Regions from separate parts of the Shewanella sp. M-Br genome, predicted to be linked through region 1. Evidence: predicted binding sites of a transcription regulator. Region 1 holds the regulator's gene; each other region holds the start of a gene.
What was found. The regulator sigma-54, encoded in region 1, starts transcription at its own class of promoters, with help from an activator protein. The targets are predictions, from matches to a motif close to GTTGGCACGNNNNTNGNNT.
Positions count from the first base shown of each region.

Region 2: fliD (flagellar filament capping protein FliD) is a predicted target of sigma-54. The motif match lies at 2,300-2,318, and genes of this name have one in related genera.
Region 3: AAA952_RS02055 (YccF domain-containing protein) is a predicted target of sigma-54. The motif match lies at 1,510-1,528, and genes of this name have one in related genera.

Region 1 is NZ_BJBV01000010.1:54,560-58,809, reverse strand. It holds gene lptC (LPS export ABC transporter periplasmic protein LptC) at 1-76, shown strand, start outside; gene lptA (lipopolysaccharide transport periplasmic protein LptA) at 63-617, shown strand; gene lptB (LPS export ABC transporter ATP-binding protein) at 614-1,345, shown strand; gene AAA952_RS10175 (RNA polymerase factor sigma-54) at 1,453-2,931, shown strand; gene hpf (ribosome hibernation promoting factor) at 2,960-3,247, shown strand; gene ptsN (PTS IIA-like nitrogen regulatory protein PtsN) at 3,250-3,693, shown strand; gene rapZ (RNase adapter RapZ) at 3,690-4,250, shown strand, end outside.
Region 2 is NZ_BJBV01000025.1:31,423-35,672, forward strand. It holds gene AAA952_RS18670 (flagellin N-terminal helical domain-containing protein) at 194-997, shown strand; gene AAA952_RS18675 (flagellin N-terminal helical domain-containing protein) at 1,218-2,036, shown strand; gene fliD (flagellar filament capping protein FliD) at 2,339-3,685, shown strand; gene fliS (flagellar export chaperone FliS) at 3,699-4,079, shown strand; gene AAA952_RS18690 (hypothetical protein) at 4,048-4,250, shown strand, end outside.
Region 3 is NZ_BJBV01000002.1:22,559-26,808, reverse strand. It holds gene AAA952_RS02065 (NUDIX hydrolase) at 1-222, opposite strand, end outside; gene AAA952_RS02060 (pyridoxal-phosphate dependent enzyme) at 304-1,332, opposite strand; gene AAA952_RS02055 (YccF domain-containing protein) at 1,600-2,007, shown strand; gene AAA952_RS02050 (alpha/beta fold hydrolase) at 2,043-2,933, opposite strand; gene AAA952_RS02045 (M14 family metallopeptidase) at 2,930-3,970, opposite strand; gene AAA952_RS02040 (substrate-binding periplasmic protein) at 4,136-4,250, opposite strand, start outside.

The sequences.
Region 1 (4,250 bases):
AGGCCTTTATGCCGACCTCAACGCGCAAGAAGTGCAATTGACCAGTCAGGTAGTAGGAACATATGAAGCAAAATAACGTATTACTTGCCAGCCTAATGCTAATTATGAGCATGAGTGCTTTCGCGAAAGTGGGCGACTTAAAGCAAGAAGTCAAAATTAAAGCTGTGAGCCAAACTGCGGATATCAAAAACAACCAGATCATCTTCTTTGGTCCGGTTGAAGTTACCCAAGGCTCAATAAAAATCCAAGCAAATGAACTGCGTGCATTTTCCGCTGAAGGTGAAAATAGCAAAACTTTAGTCGCCACAGGCAACCCTGCTACGTATAGCCAGATATTAGACGATGGCCGTCCTGCATCGGCCAGCGCGAAAGAAATTCGTTACGATATGGCAAGCCGCACCTTAACACTGAAAGGTATGGCGTCATTAGATCAAGCGGGTAGCCAAGTTACAGGCAATTTAATCCGCTATAACATGATTCAACAGAAATTGATGGCCGAGAGTACTGGCAGTGGTGACGATCGCGTGATCACTATTATTCAGCCAGAAAACTATCAAGATGATGCTAAATCAGATGCTCCAGCGGATAAACCTGTGAAAAAGCAGGACTCTAAATGACCCAAATCACCTTAAGAGCACAAAATCTGGCGAAAAGTTACAAGAGTCGCCAAGTGGTTAAAGACGTCAGTCTGACGGTAAAAACCGGTCAAGTCGTTGGCCTACTCGGTCCAAACGGTGCAGGTAAAACCACGACCTTTTACATGGTTGTCGGGCTAGTGAAGAGCGATAAGGGACATATCTTTATCGACGATGATGATTTAACCGCAGATCCTATGCATCTGCGTGCCCGCAAAGGCATAGGTTACTTACCGCAGGAAGCCAGTATCTTTCGTAAGCTAACTGTTCATGACAACATCATGGCCGTACTGCAAACTCGTAAAGAACTTAAAAACGAAGAACGAGAAGAAGAACTAGAACATCTGCTCGAAGAGTTTCATATCACCCACATCCGTGACAGCCAAGGCATGTCATTGTCGGGTGGCGAACGTCGTCGCGTCGAAATTGCGCGGGCTTTAGCCGCTAATCCTAAGTTCATTTTGCTCGATGAACCGTTTGCCGGCGTCGATCCTATTTCAGTTATCGACATCAAGAAGATTATCGAACAACTCAAAAGTCGCGGCCTTGGCGTACTGATCACAGACCATAATGTCCGCGAGACATTAGATGTATGTGAACATGCTTATATTGTGAGTCACGGAAACCTGATTGCCGAAGGAACTCCAGCAGAGATCTTAGACAATCAGCAAGTTAGGGCTGTGTACTTAGGTGAACAATTCAGGCTATAGTTAATCGAGCGAAGCCAATGGAGGCAATTTATACCGCCATTGGGCTTCACTCAAGATAATAATAAGCGACCTCATCCAACAATAATAACGTAGGGATCAGCGGTAACATGAAAGCGTCACTCCAGCTCAAACTGGGTCAACAGTTAACCATGACGCCACAATTACAACAGGCCATACGTCTGTTGCAACTGTCGTCATTAGAACTGCAGCAAGAGATCCAGCAAGCATTAGATTCTAATCCCCTTCTCGAGCTGGAAGAGGATCAATTCGACGCCACTAAAACCCCTGTAAACCAAACGCTATCCGATACGGATTTCAGTGAATCTAGCACTCTGCCACCAGAAAAAGACAGCTCCACCATAGACACGGCAGAGTCGCTAACCAAAGAATCCATGCCCGATGAGCTCCCCATGGACACCACATGGGATGAAGTGTTTACCGCCTCCCCAAACTCAGGCCCCGGCGGCAGTCGTGAAGACGATATGCCCTTCCAAGGCGAGACCAGTGAAGGTTTGTACGAACACTTAGAATGGCAAAAAAACCTCACGCCGTTTTCTGAAACCGATTTAGCCATTGCCACCGCCATTATTGATGCAATCGACGATCAGGGCTATCTCACCCAAAGCACTGAAGAAATTCTCGAAGCCATGGGCAATCCTGAAGTTGAGCTTGACGAAGTCGAAGCCGTACTCAAGCGCATTCAGCATTTTGATCCCATAGGCGTTGCCGCCCGCGATTTAAGTGAATGCCTGCTGATCCAACTGTCGCATTTCGCCGCTGATACTCCCAACCTAGAAAACGCCCGTATGCTGATCAAAGATCATTTAGATCTGATCGCCGCCCGTGATTTTAGGTTGTTGATGCGTAAGACTAAATTAAAAGAAGATGAATTAAGGGATGGTATAGCACTCATCCAAACCCTCAATCCTCGCCCAGGTTTGTTGATCACGCCCAATAATGACGAATACGTTATCCCAGATGTGTCTGTGTCGAAGAAAAATGGCCGCTGGGTCGTTGAGCTTAATCCTGACTGCATGCCCAAAATCAATGTAAATCAACATTATGCTTCTATGGCACGCAGCACAAAAAACCAAGCCGATAGCCAATTTATTCGCGGCCATCTGCAAGAGGCTAAATGGTTTATTAAGAGTCTAGAAAGCCGTAACGACACTTTGCTTAAAGTTGCTAATTGCATAGTGCAATATCAGCAAGGTTTCTTTGAGTATGGTGAAGAAGCCATGAAGCCTATGGTGCTTAACGATATTGCTGAAGCGGTAGAAATGCATGAGTCCACCATCTCACGGGTCACAACTCAAAAATACATGCATACCCCTAAGGGACTTTTTGAACTAAAATACTTCTTCTCTAGCCACGTCGGGACTGACGATGGTGGTGAGTGCTCATCCACAGCAATCAGAGCCTTTATAAAGAAACTGGTGGCAGCGGAAAACCAGAAAAAACCATTAAGCGATAGTAAGATGGCACAACTTCTGGCAGAACAAGGGATCAACGTAGCCCGCAGAACCATTGCGAAGTACCGAGAGGCTATGCTTATTCCACCTTCTAATCAGCGTAAAAGTTTATAACCTACAGTGGATATCGGAGGACGTTTCTATGCAAATAAACCTAAGTGGACACCATGTCGAAATTACCGAATCGTTACGTGCATATGTAGAAGAAAAGTTTTCAAAACTTGAACGCCATTTCGAACAGATCAATAATGTGCACGTTGTGCTCAATGTTGAGAAAATGCAACAGATTGCTGAAGCGAGAATAAACCTCATAGGTGGTGAAGTTTTTGCAACTTCAGAGCATGCTGACATGTATGCCGCTATAGACGCCCTGATTGACAAGCTTGACCGTCAGGTTATTAAACACAAAGAGAAGTTAACAAAACACTAATAATGGAACTTTGTACCATACTGCGGCCGGAGTGCACTACCTGCGCCACTCCGGGCAGCAAGAAAAAGGTACTGGAACTCATCAGCGACTTAGTCGCTGCCCAGTACCCGACCCTCTCATCTCAAGAGATATTCGAAAGCCTAGTGGCGCGCGAAAAGATGGGGAGCACAGGTATAGGTAACGGCATCGCCATTCCACATGGTCGACTAGCCGATATAGATCAGCCCATTGCCATACTAATTAAGTGTGAAGAGCCGATAGCATTTGATGCTATCGATAAGCAACCTGTTGATATTTTATTTGCACTACTGGTGCCTGCAGACCAATGTCAGCAGCACTTAAGTACCTTGTCTTGCATGGCCGAAAAGCTGAGCGACAAGCAAATATTAAAGCAATTACGCAAGACGCATGATGAAACGGAACTCTATCAGGTAATCACTGGATGAAACTGGTCATAGTGTCGGGCCGCTCAGGCTCAGGCAAATCTGTCGCCCTTAGGGTACTCGAAGATCTCGGCTATTATTGTGTCGATAACCTTCCCTTGCCATTGATTGGCAGTTTGCTTGAGCAACTCAAAGGCAGTAACGATCTCGTCGCCATCAGTGTCGACGTGCGTAACATGCCTGAGCAGGATAAGGTCTTAGTGAAACAACTCGCTAGCCTACCTCCAGATACTGAGTTAACGAGCTTCTTCCTTAACTCCAGCGATAAAATTCTGCTCAAGCGTTACAGCGAAACCCGCCGTTTGCATCCTTTGTCGAAGAGCCGAGTCTCTTTGCAAGAAGCGATAAAGCTGGAGGGGAAACTGCTCGAGCCTATGTCAAAACTGGTCGATCACTACATAGATACGTCGAATTTGAATATCTATGATTTAAGCGACCAAGTCAGACAAATTCTCCTTGGTAGTGTCGATAAAGAACTCGTGATCAACTTCGAGTCCTTTGGCTTTAAGCACGGAATGCCCACCGAAGCCGACTTTATGTTCGATGTACGCTTTCTGCCC
Region 2 (4,250 bases), on a different contig from region 1:
TTTAATGCCAGTAAGCTTAGCTTGCTGGCATTTTTTATGGTGTTTGTGCATGCCATTTCAGTCTAGCTTTTACAGTGCTATACACTCTATTTTTTAAATATCGATTTTAGTTGTGTGCTGTTGCTGTCGCCTTAGTTAGTTATCCCTGAACTCAGGTCTAACCCCGCTACTCGTTATTTAATGGAGAACTTATATGTTAGGTGTTCACACTAATTACGCTTCAATTGTTGCTCAAGGTGCTGTTAACAAAAGCAATAACCTATTGACTAATGCAATGGAGCGTTTATCGACAGGTTTACGTATCAATAGCGCATCTGATGATGCTGCTGGTTTGCAAATTGCTAACCGCATGAGCGCTAACGTTAAAGGTATGGAAACCGCTTCACGTAATATTTCTGATGCGACCTCTATGCTACAAACCGCTGATGGTGCGTTAGAAGAATTAACGACCATTGCTAATCGCCAGAAAGAACTCGCCACTCAAGCGGCAAACGGTGTTAACTCTGCTGATGATTTAACGGCTCTGAATGATGAGTTTACTCAATTAAACACCGAAATTACCCGTATTCTCGATAATACAACTTATGCCGGTAATAACTTATTCACCAAGTTGGAGGCTGGTGTTACCTTCCAAATTGGTGCCGGAACGGGTGAAAAATTGGTTGTTACAACAACAGCCATAGATGATGCTGCGCTGGCTGCTGGTGATTTAACTACTGGCGCGAATGCGGCAATTGCCCTTGTTGATACGTTCATCGCAGCAGTCGGTACAGAACGTTCTACACTAGGCGCCAACATTAACCGTCTTGGACATACTGCAGCTAACCTTGCCAGTGTGACTGAAAATACCAAAGCTGCCGCTGGACGTATTATGGATGCTGATTTCGCGGTTGAATCTGCCAATATGACCCGCAATCAATTATTAGTTCAAGCGGGTACAACGGTACTGTCTTCTGCTAACCAAAATACAGGTTTAGTGATGGGGCTACTGCGTTAATTACGCCGAGTTGAGTTAGTTTTAAGTGCCAGTAAGCTTAGCTTGCTGGCATTTTTTATGGCGTTTTGTGGATGCCATTTAAGTCTGTTTTTATAGAGGTGATCCCATCTATTTTTAAATAAGTTTTAGTTTTGCGCTGTTGCTGTCGCCTTACTTAGTTATGGAGCTATACCGGGATTCAGGTATAGCCAAGATAACTGTTTTTTCTAGGAGAGCTGATATGTTAGGTGTTCACACTAATTACGCGTCAATTGTTGCACAAGGTGCTGTTAATAAAAGTAATAATCTATTAACTAATGCTATGGAGCGTTTGTCGACGGGTTTACGTATCAATAGCGCATCTGATGATGCAGCGGGTTTGCAAATTGCTAATCGCATGAGCGCTAACGTAAAGGGCATGGAAACGGCTTCACGCAATATTTCTGATGCGACCTCTATGCTGCAAACCGCTGATGGTGCGTTAGAAGAATTAACGACCATTGCTAACCGCCAGAAAGAATTGGCGACTCAAGCATCAAACGGCGTTAACTCTACAGCAGATTTAAAAGCGTTGGATGATGAATTTAAGCAATTAAATGCAGAAATTACCCGTATTGTAGAAAATACAACCTATGCGGGTAATAACTTATTTAAAGATGCCACTGATGGTGTACTCGTCAAAGGTGTGACCTTTCAGATTGGCTCGGATGGAGCAGAGCAAATGTCAGTTACCTTAGGTGCTATTGATAAGACAGTCACTGGTGATTTGTTGACTTCTGCAGCCGCCAATACGGCTATCGGGGCTGTTGATACCTTCTTGGCTAAAGTTGGGACAGAACGTTCAACCTTAGGTGCCAACATTAACCGTCTTGGCCATACTGCGGCTAACCTTGCCAGCGTAACTGAAAATACTAAAGCCGCTGCCGGCCGTATTATGGATGCCGATTTCGCGGTTGAATCTGCCAATATGACACGTAATCAATTATTAGTTCAGGCGGGTACAACGGTACTGTCTTCAGCTAACCAGAATACGGGTTTAGTCATGGGTCTATTGCGTTAATGTTATTGGGCAAGTGATGTCATTGGTCACGGCTAAAATGCCAGTTAGTTGCGCTGACTGGCATTTTTATTTTAGCCACGGTTTATGTATTGGTCGATAGTCGCTAAACCCGAGATTGAAACCTATAAGGTTCATGTTTTAGGGGGTAATTTTCGATAACACAAAGTGGAAGATGGTTTTCCTGTTTAAGTGTTCATGCGGAAGTATTTAGCTGTGTTTGGGCCAGTTAATTATTTAAATTCATTTAAAAACAGTAGCTTGTTTTTGGCATGCGTTTTGCTCTAGAACGAGTGGAGGTAGTCATGATTTCAGGTATGAATGCAGCACAATTTGCTCAGCAACTGATTGGCGCAGACCGCGCAGGTAAAGATACGCTTTACAAAGGCAAGCTAACTGCCAGCAAAACACAGTTAGATGCTTATACGTTGCTCGAAAATAATATGAAGAAGATGGCCACTAAGCTGAGTGAAATGGGTGGCGATGCAGCTAAAGGCAAAATTGCTACGGTTACGGGCGAGAATGCGACCGCGACAGTTAAATCTGATGCGCCTAAGGGCAACTATGATTTGAGTGTGCATAAACTTGCGCAAGCGCATCAACTGACTAAAGCCTATTCCTCTGAAAGTGAATTGTTGCCAACGTCGGGTATTATCAGTATTCAAGTCGGTAGTGATCCGACTAAGCGTATGGAAATTGATTTGGCAACGGTTAATGGCGGTGCGGCTATTTCTGTGTCTCAGTTACGCGATGTGATCAATAAACAAGTGGGTAATCCTGGTGTGCAAGCGTCATTAGTGCGCACAGGTAACCAAATCGAATTTATGCTGTCTTCAAAGGAATCGGGTGTCGCGAATCAAGTGAAGGTAGAGTTTAACGGTGCCGATTGGGGCATGACAGAACGTCGTGCAGCACAAGATGCGGAACTCACATTAAACGGTATCAGTATTACCAGCAGTAGTAACTATCTAGAAAATGTTGTTGATGGTGTCAGCCTCGAATTAGTCAAGGTGCATGCGGCTGGTGAAAGCAGCATGATTAAAGTCACAGACGATTTTGAAGCGAATAAGAAAGCGGTTAAGGATTTTGTCGATTCATTTAATTCTTTAATGACGCAAATTAATCAATTAACTCGTTCTATGGGCGTTAAAACCTCTGATTCTGGCTCTTCCGATAAAGATAAGGAAGACAAAACCACTGCAGTGAGTGAAGCGCAAATTGGAGTGTTGAAGGGGGATACCTCTATTCGCCTTCTCCAGTCTAAATTACGTGATTCTGTATTTGCAACGGCTGCTAATGGCATGCGTTTGTCTGATATCGGGATTGAGATTGGACGAGACGGAAAACTAAAAATTGATGATGCTAAGCTGACCGATAGCTTTAAAAGTGATCCAGAAAAAGTACAAGCCATGTTTACTGGTCCTGACAGTTATATCAAAAGCATAGAAAAGACCCTAAAACCTTTTACACAGTTTAATGGCTATATCGATCAAAAGCAGGAAGCGCTAAATAAGCAGATTAAAAGTGTGAATGACAGTATGGCGCGCCATGATTATCAGATGAATCAAAAGTATCAGATTTATTTAACCCAGTTTACGGCAATGGAATCCACCATTAATCAATTTAATTCCGCAAGTCAGTTGTTTTCATAGGAAGCAGTAAAAAATGTTAAATGAGTACGATCCATTTAATGCCTACAAGCAAACCGCTTTAGATGCACAAGTAGCGGCAGCAACAACCCATGACATGGTGCGTATGCTACTTGATGGTTTATTGGAAGAACTAGAGCGGACCGCTGGCCATATGGAATACCAAAGGTTTGAGGCGAAAGGAATGAGTATCCATAAGTGCCTTAATATCGTGCATGGCTTGGACTCTATGCTTGACCTTGAAAATGGTGGTGAGGTTGCCGTGAGCTTACATCGTCTCTATGACTTTTGTAGCCGTCAGCTTGTCAGCGCCAGTGTTGAAAACAGTGCTGAAGCGCTAGTTCCAGTGACTCAGGTGATTACTAATGTCAGAGAAGGATGGACAAATCTCAATTAAGCAGTGGGCGCGTTTTGCGAATGCTTTACGCCAATATGCAGATGCTCAGGATTGGGAAAGCGTCCGAAAAGTGAACATCGCTTTGATCAAAGCACTGCAACAGGCTGGTGAGGCTCATGATATTGAGCAGAAATTGGCACGTGCAGAATTAAAGCGGGTTCATTCCCAAGT
Region 3 (4,250 bases), on a different contig from region 1:
CTGCAATTTGCGTAACACCGCTTCCTCAAGGGATTGATCGCAATGTTCATCAATAAAGCCTCCAGGTAATCCCCAAAAACCTAAAAAAGGATGATTTGAGCGTTGCACTAAAAGTACTTTAAGTTGCTGATCATGGTAGGTAAACAATACAGCATCCACTGTCAGTAGCTGAGCCTTAAAAACCTTAGGATCGTAATTGGCGAGATATTCCGCTTCAGTCATTGATATTTCTCATCGTTCCAAATAATCAGCTTAACTTAGCATTACATAGCTTCAAACATATTATGTCTTAGCGTCACTAAGTCAATGCTCAGAGGCACAGGATAAGCCACTTCGCCCAAATTTACGCTGATAACGTGGCAACATGGTCTCGTTCCCGAGTAAGCCACCTTGGTGAATATACATCACTGGACGAGAGCCTCCGCCTTGTAAATATTCCTCAAGCACAATAAAACCTAAGGGATCGTAGAGTAATTCAAACTGCACGCCTGAGGCGCAGACCCGCTGCCACATGGCATAAAATTCGGGATAAAGTTTACCAAAATGATATTTCTTGCCGACATTAACAATCTGTGGATGCTCACTGGTATTGGAATTAAGTAAGGAAAATTGCAAGCGCAAATAATCATCGCCACCGACAACGGCACAAGTCACGACGCGAATATCCGTTTGCTGATGGATAAAATACTGATTTAAAAATAATGCTGTCGTTCCCGTCCCCGAAGGTAAAAACACCGTTAAATCAACCAATCCATTCGCCTTCGCAAACTGTACTATCTCTTGCGCCAATCTATTAACCCCGTATTCGGCGTAAGCACAGCTCCCTCCCTCTGGGATAAAAAGCGCCGTCGGCTCATTCACGAGTACTTGAGCCTCGATATAATCTTGGCAACTCAGTCGCACATCACCCACTTGCGCTGTAGGGTCAGGCCTAGCATTAAGATTTGACAAAACGTGAGGTTCAGATTGCGACTGAGTGCACGCCTGCTTTTGTGCTATTAACACACTTAAATCGATAATATTAGCGCCATTCGCTAAAGCGGCAGCGTAATTGCCCGTAGGATGTTTAACCACTTGACTGGCAATATGATCTACATAAAAATCACATCGCCAGCCTTTCATCTTCGCTAATGTTGACAATGAATACAGTGAGTTAGCCAATGGCGAGCCGTGACCTATCACCTTGCTGATGCCTGCAAACTCATGATCTAAAAAATAGCCGAATTTGCGAGCTTTATTGCCACTAAACGCCGGATGCAGTAAATCATCACGTTTTAGGAATATGTCTCTGCCAGCAAAGGCAAATGTATCGACAGGGGAATTTGCAAACATCAAGCTACTCAAACGATTAAATTCTCTGGTTTTTAAACCAGTTAAGGGAAGGCTAGTGTAACTCCGCCCTTCCTGTTACGCCCTTAAGAAATTATCAATTTGGCGAAAAACTAGTGAAAATGACACATGAATCTCGAATACATATAATTAACCAATTGATTATGAACAATTTAAATAGTTGGCATAGTTATCGCTTAGACATTGACATATATTCAATTTATCGAAGCTAACGATAAAGGCTAACAGGGTAAACATAAGGAGCTTTCAATGGCTGTATTACGCTTAATATTCAACATAGCTTGGTTTGTACTCGGCGGATTTGTGATGGGACTCGCTTGGTGGCTCGCAGGTATCCTGTGTTTTATCAGTATCATTGGTATTCCCTTCGGCCGCGCCTGTTTTGTTATCGGCGAAATGACCTTTTGGCCCTTCGGCCAAGAACAAATGAACCGTCGCCACTTAACTGGACGTGAAGACTTGGGCACAGGTGCATTAGGCATGGTAGGAAATATCATTTGGTTCTTACTGTTTGGGATCTGGTTAGCCATAGGGCATTTGGTCCACGCCTTAGCTTGTTTTGTGACGATTATCGGTATTCCCTTTGGGATACAGCATCTTAAGTTGGCTTTACTCAGCCTCACACCGATAGGCCAAACCGTAGTGGCTAAAGCTTAATAAGACAATGCGTTAACTGCGCTATTCACTCTCGATTATTTGGTTTCAAGAGTGGATAGCGCTTTGTCATCCCATACAGTAAATATCGCTTCGTTTAAGGCTATTTCTTCCTCCAATAAATCGTTGCAATCATATTGAGTATTGGCAGGCTCACTATCCACAGAAAACTGCACTTGCGGCTTAGTCGCCCCCACAATGTCCAACAGATAATGCGCCAGTTTTGCGGGTGCATCTATAGCTGCATCGTGACCGCAATACGCGAGTACAATCAAATCGGTGTAAAAATGCCGTGCTAGCGCCTTACTCGATGCCATACTCACCAGCGCATCACGGTCACCGCAGAGCACAGTTATCGGTACTTCCACTGTCAATGGACATTGGTATTGAAAAGCCGCCCAAAGTTGTCGCCATACATTGCGTCTACTTGGTGTGGTATCGCGGCGAAACTCACTCCACTTGACAATTAAATCTCGGTCTCGCCGATGACGAAAACTGGTTAAACGCACTATAGTCGACTCGATTGGATGTAAAGCGTTACCCCGAGCCCGCATGAAAAAAGCCTTCAATGCATTCAGCGGGTTAAATCTTTGATACCAAGACGATAAATTTGCCGCACTGCTGTTTAATACAAAGACATGCCTTATCTGCCAAGGTCGCTGGCATGCCATTTCCAGCGCCAACATACCGCCCATAGACAAGCCGAGGAGATAAATAGTCTCCCCTTCCTGTACCTGCTCATCCAATTGCTGCCACACGGCATAGGCATAATCAGCAATCTTAAGCGGACTTAATTCGTGGGATAGCGTCCCATTGCCCGGAAGATCCGGTGTCAGCACTCGCAATCCCTTTTGTCGCAGACGCTGATCGAAACCATTCCAATGGCGCTGATCACGCATTAACCCCCTTAATATCACCCAAGTGGTCATGACTGAGACTCCCAATACCAATAATGCCATGCGCACTCTGTCAGCTCAGCCAAACGTTCAGGTGTTAACTGCTCTAACGATTGGGCATAGGCCGCTTCCATCATAAATTGCATGAGTACTGTATGCCTGCGTAAAATCCTGTGGTGACGATGTGTTTTTTGTGGATTAAAAAAGCCAGCAAAATTAAATATTTGTCTAGGATTCTTCTTTATCCATGCCCAAGATCCCATCTCTAATGTCAAAGGTAAAAATGGCACCTGAGCAGAAGGATCAGCCACTTGGTGCTGGCGATAGAGATAATCCCAAATATCACCATGAGTGCGATAAAACTGGCTCTGCGGCGCCAACCGATAATGACCGTGATGGGGATAACTCTGTTCAAATAATTGTTTTAGATGAAAAATATAATTGGCATTTTCGAAGGCGGTACGGGTATGGGCGTAGGGGAACCAGATATGATCACTCAAGCCAAATCCCGAGTGGGCATCAAGCGAAATCAAACTTGTGCTGCGACTCAACAGTTGTTGTACATAGGCAACTAAGCCCGCAGTTTCCAGCTCCATTCCCCCAATACCGCGATACCAGGGCAGCCGTGACGATATACGCTGTCCTCCCACCATAAAGGACACTTTTTCACGGGATTCTATCGGAGCGTTACGCATCAAATCCACTTGATTACCATTGCCCCGCGTTCCCATGAATAACCCAACAGGATTCACTACAGGTACAAAAGCTAACCGCAGGCCCGTTAACATCTGTTGTAGGTGTTTATCCCAAACAAGCCGCTGCAATAAACTGTTTAACAATGCCAAAATAACTTGAGATCCAATACGCTCAACCCCATGCACGCCCCCCACAAAGAGTACTGTCGGACAAGGCGTATCTGTACCACCTAACTCAACACTGTAAAGGGGGAAATGCTCTTGGCGGAATGGAATGTCGGCAAGGATCTGATAATCTAACTTAAGATGATGAGTATCAATGAGTTGCTGCAGCGTATCTAACTCAAATGGAAGCTCAAAAGGAAGTTTCTTCATGTCACCTTAATCAATAAAATGAGAGAACAACTCATGCCGTTAAAGTGATACTAATAGTGAACAAAGACAAAATGATGACAAACTGCATATCAGAAGTGACTGTACGGGGAAATAAGCGGAAAAATAACGAGTAAAACAAAGAATAAACTATCCTAAAACCCTACATTAGTCTTCACGATAAAGTAGCTCTCCAATGATGGTTTCTACGTCAACCAGCGCTAAACCTTGGTCAACAATATCTCGCCAACGCCGTCCCTCTTCTGTATTACGAAACGCGATA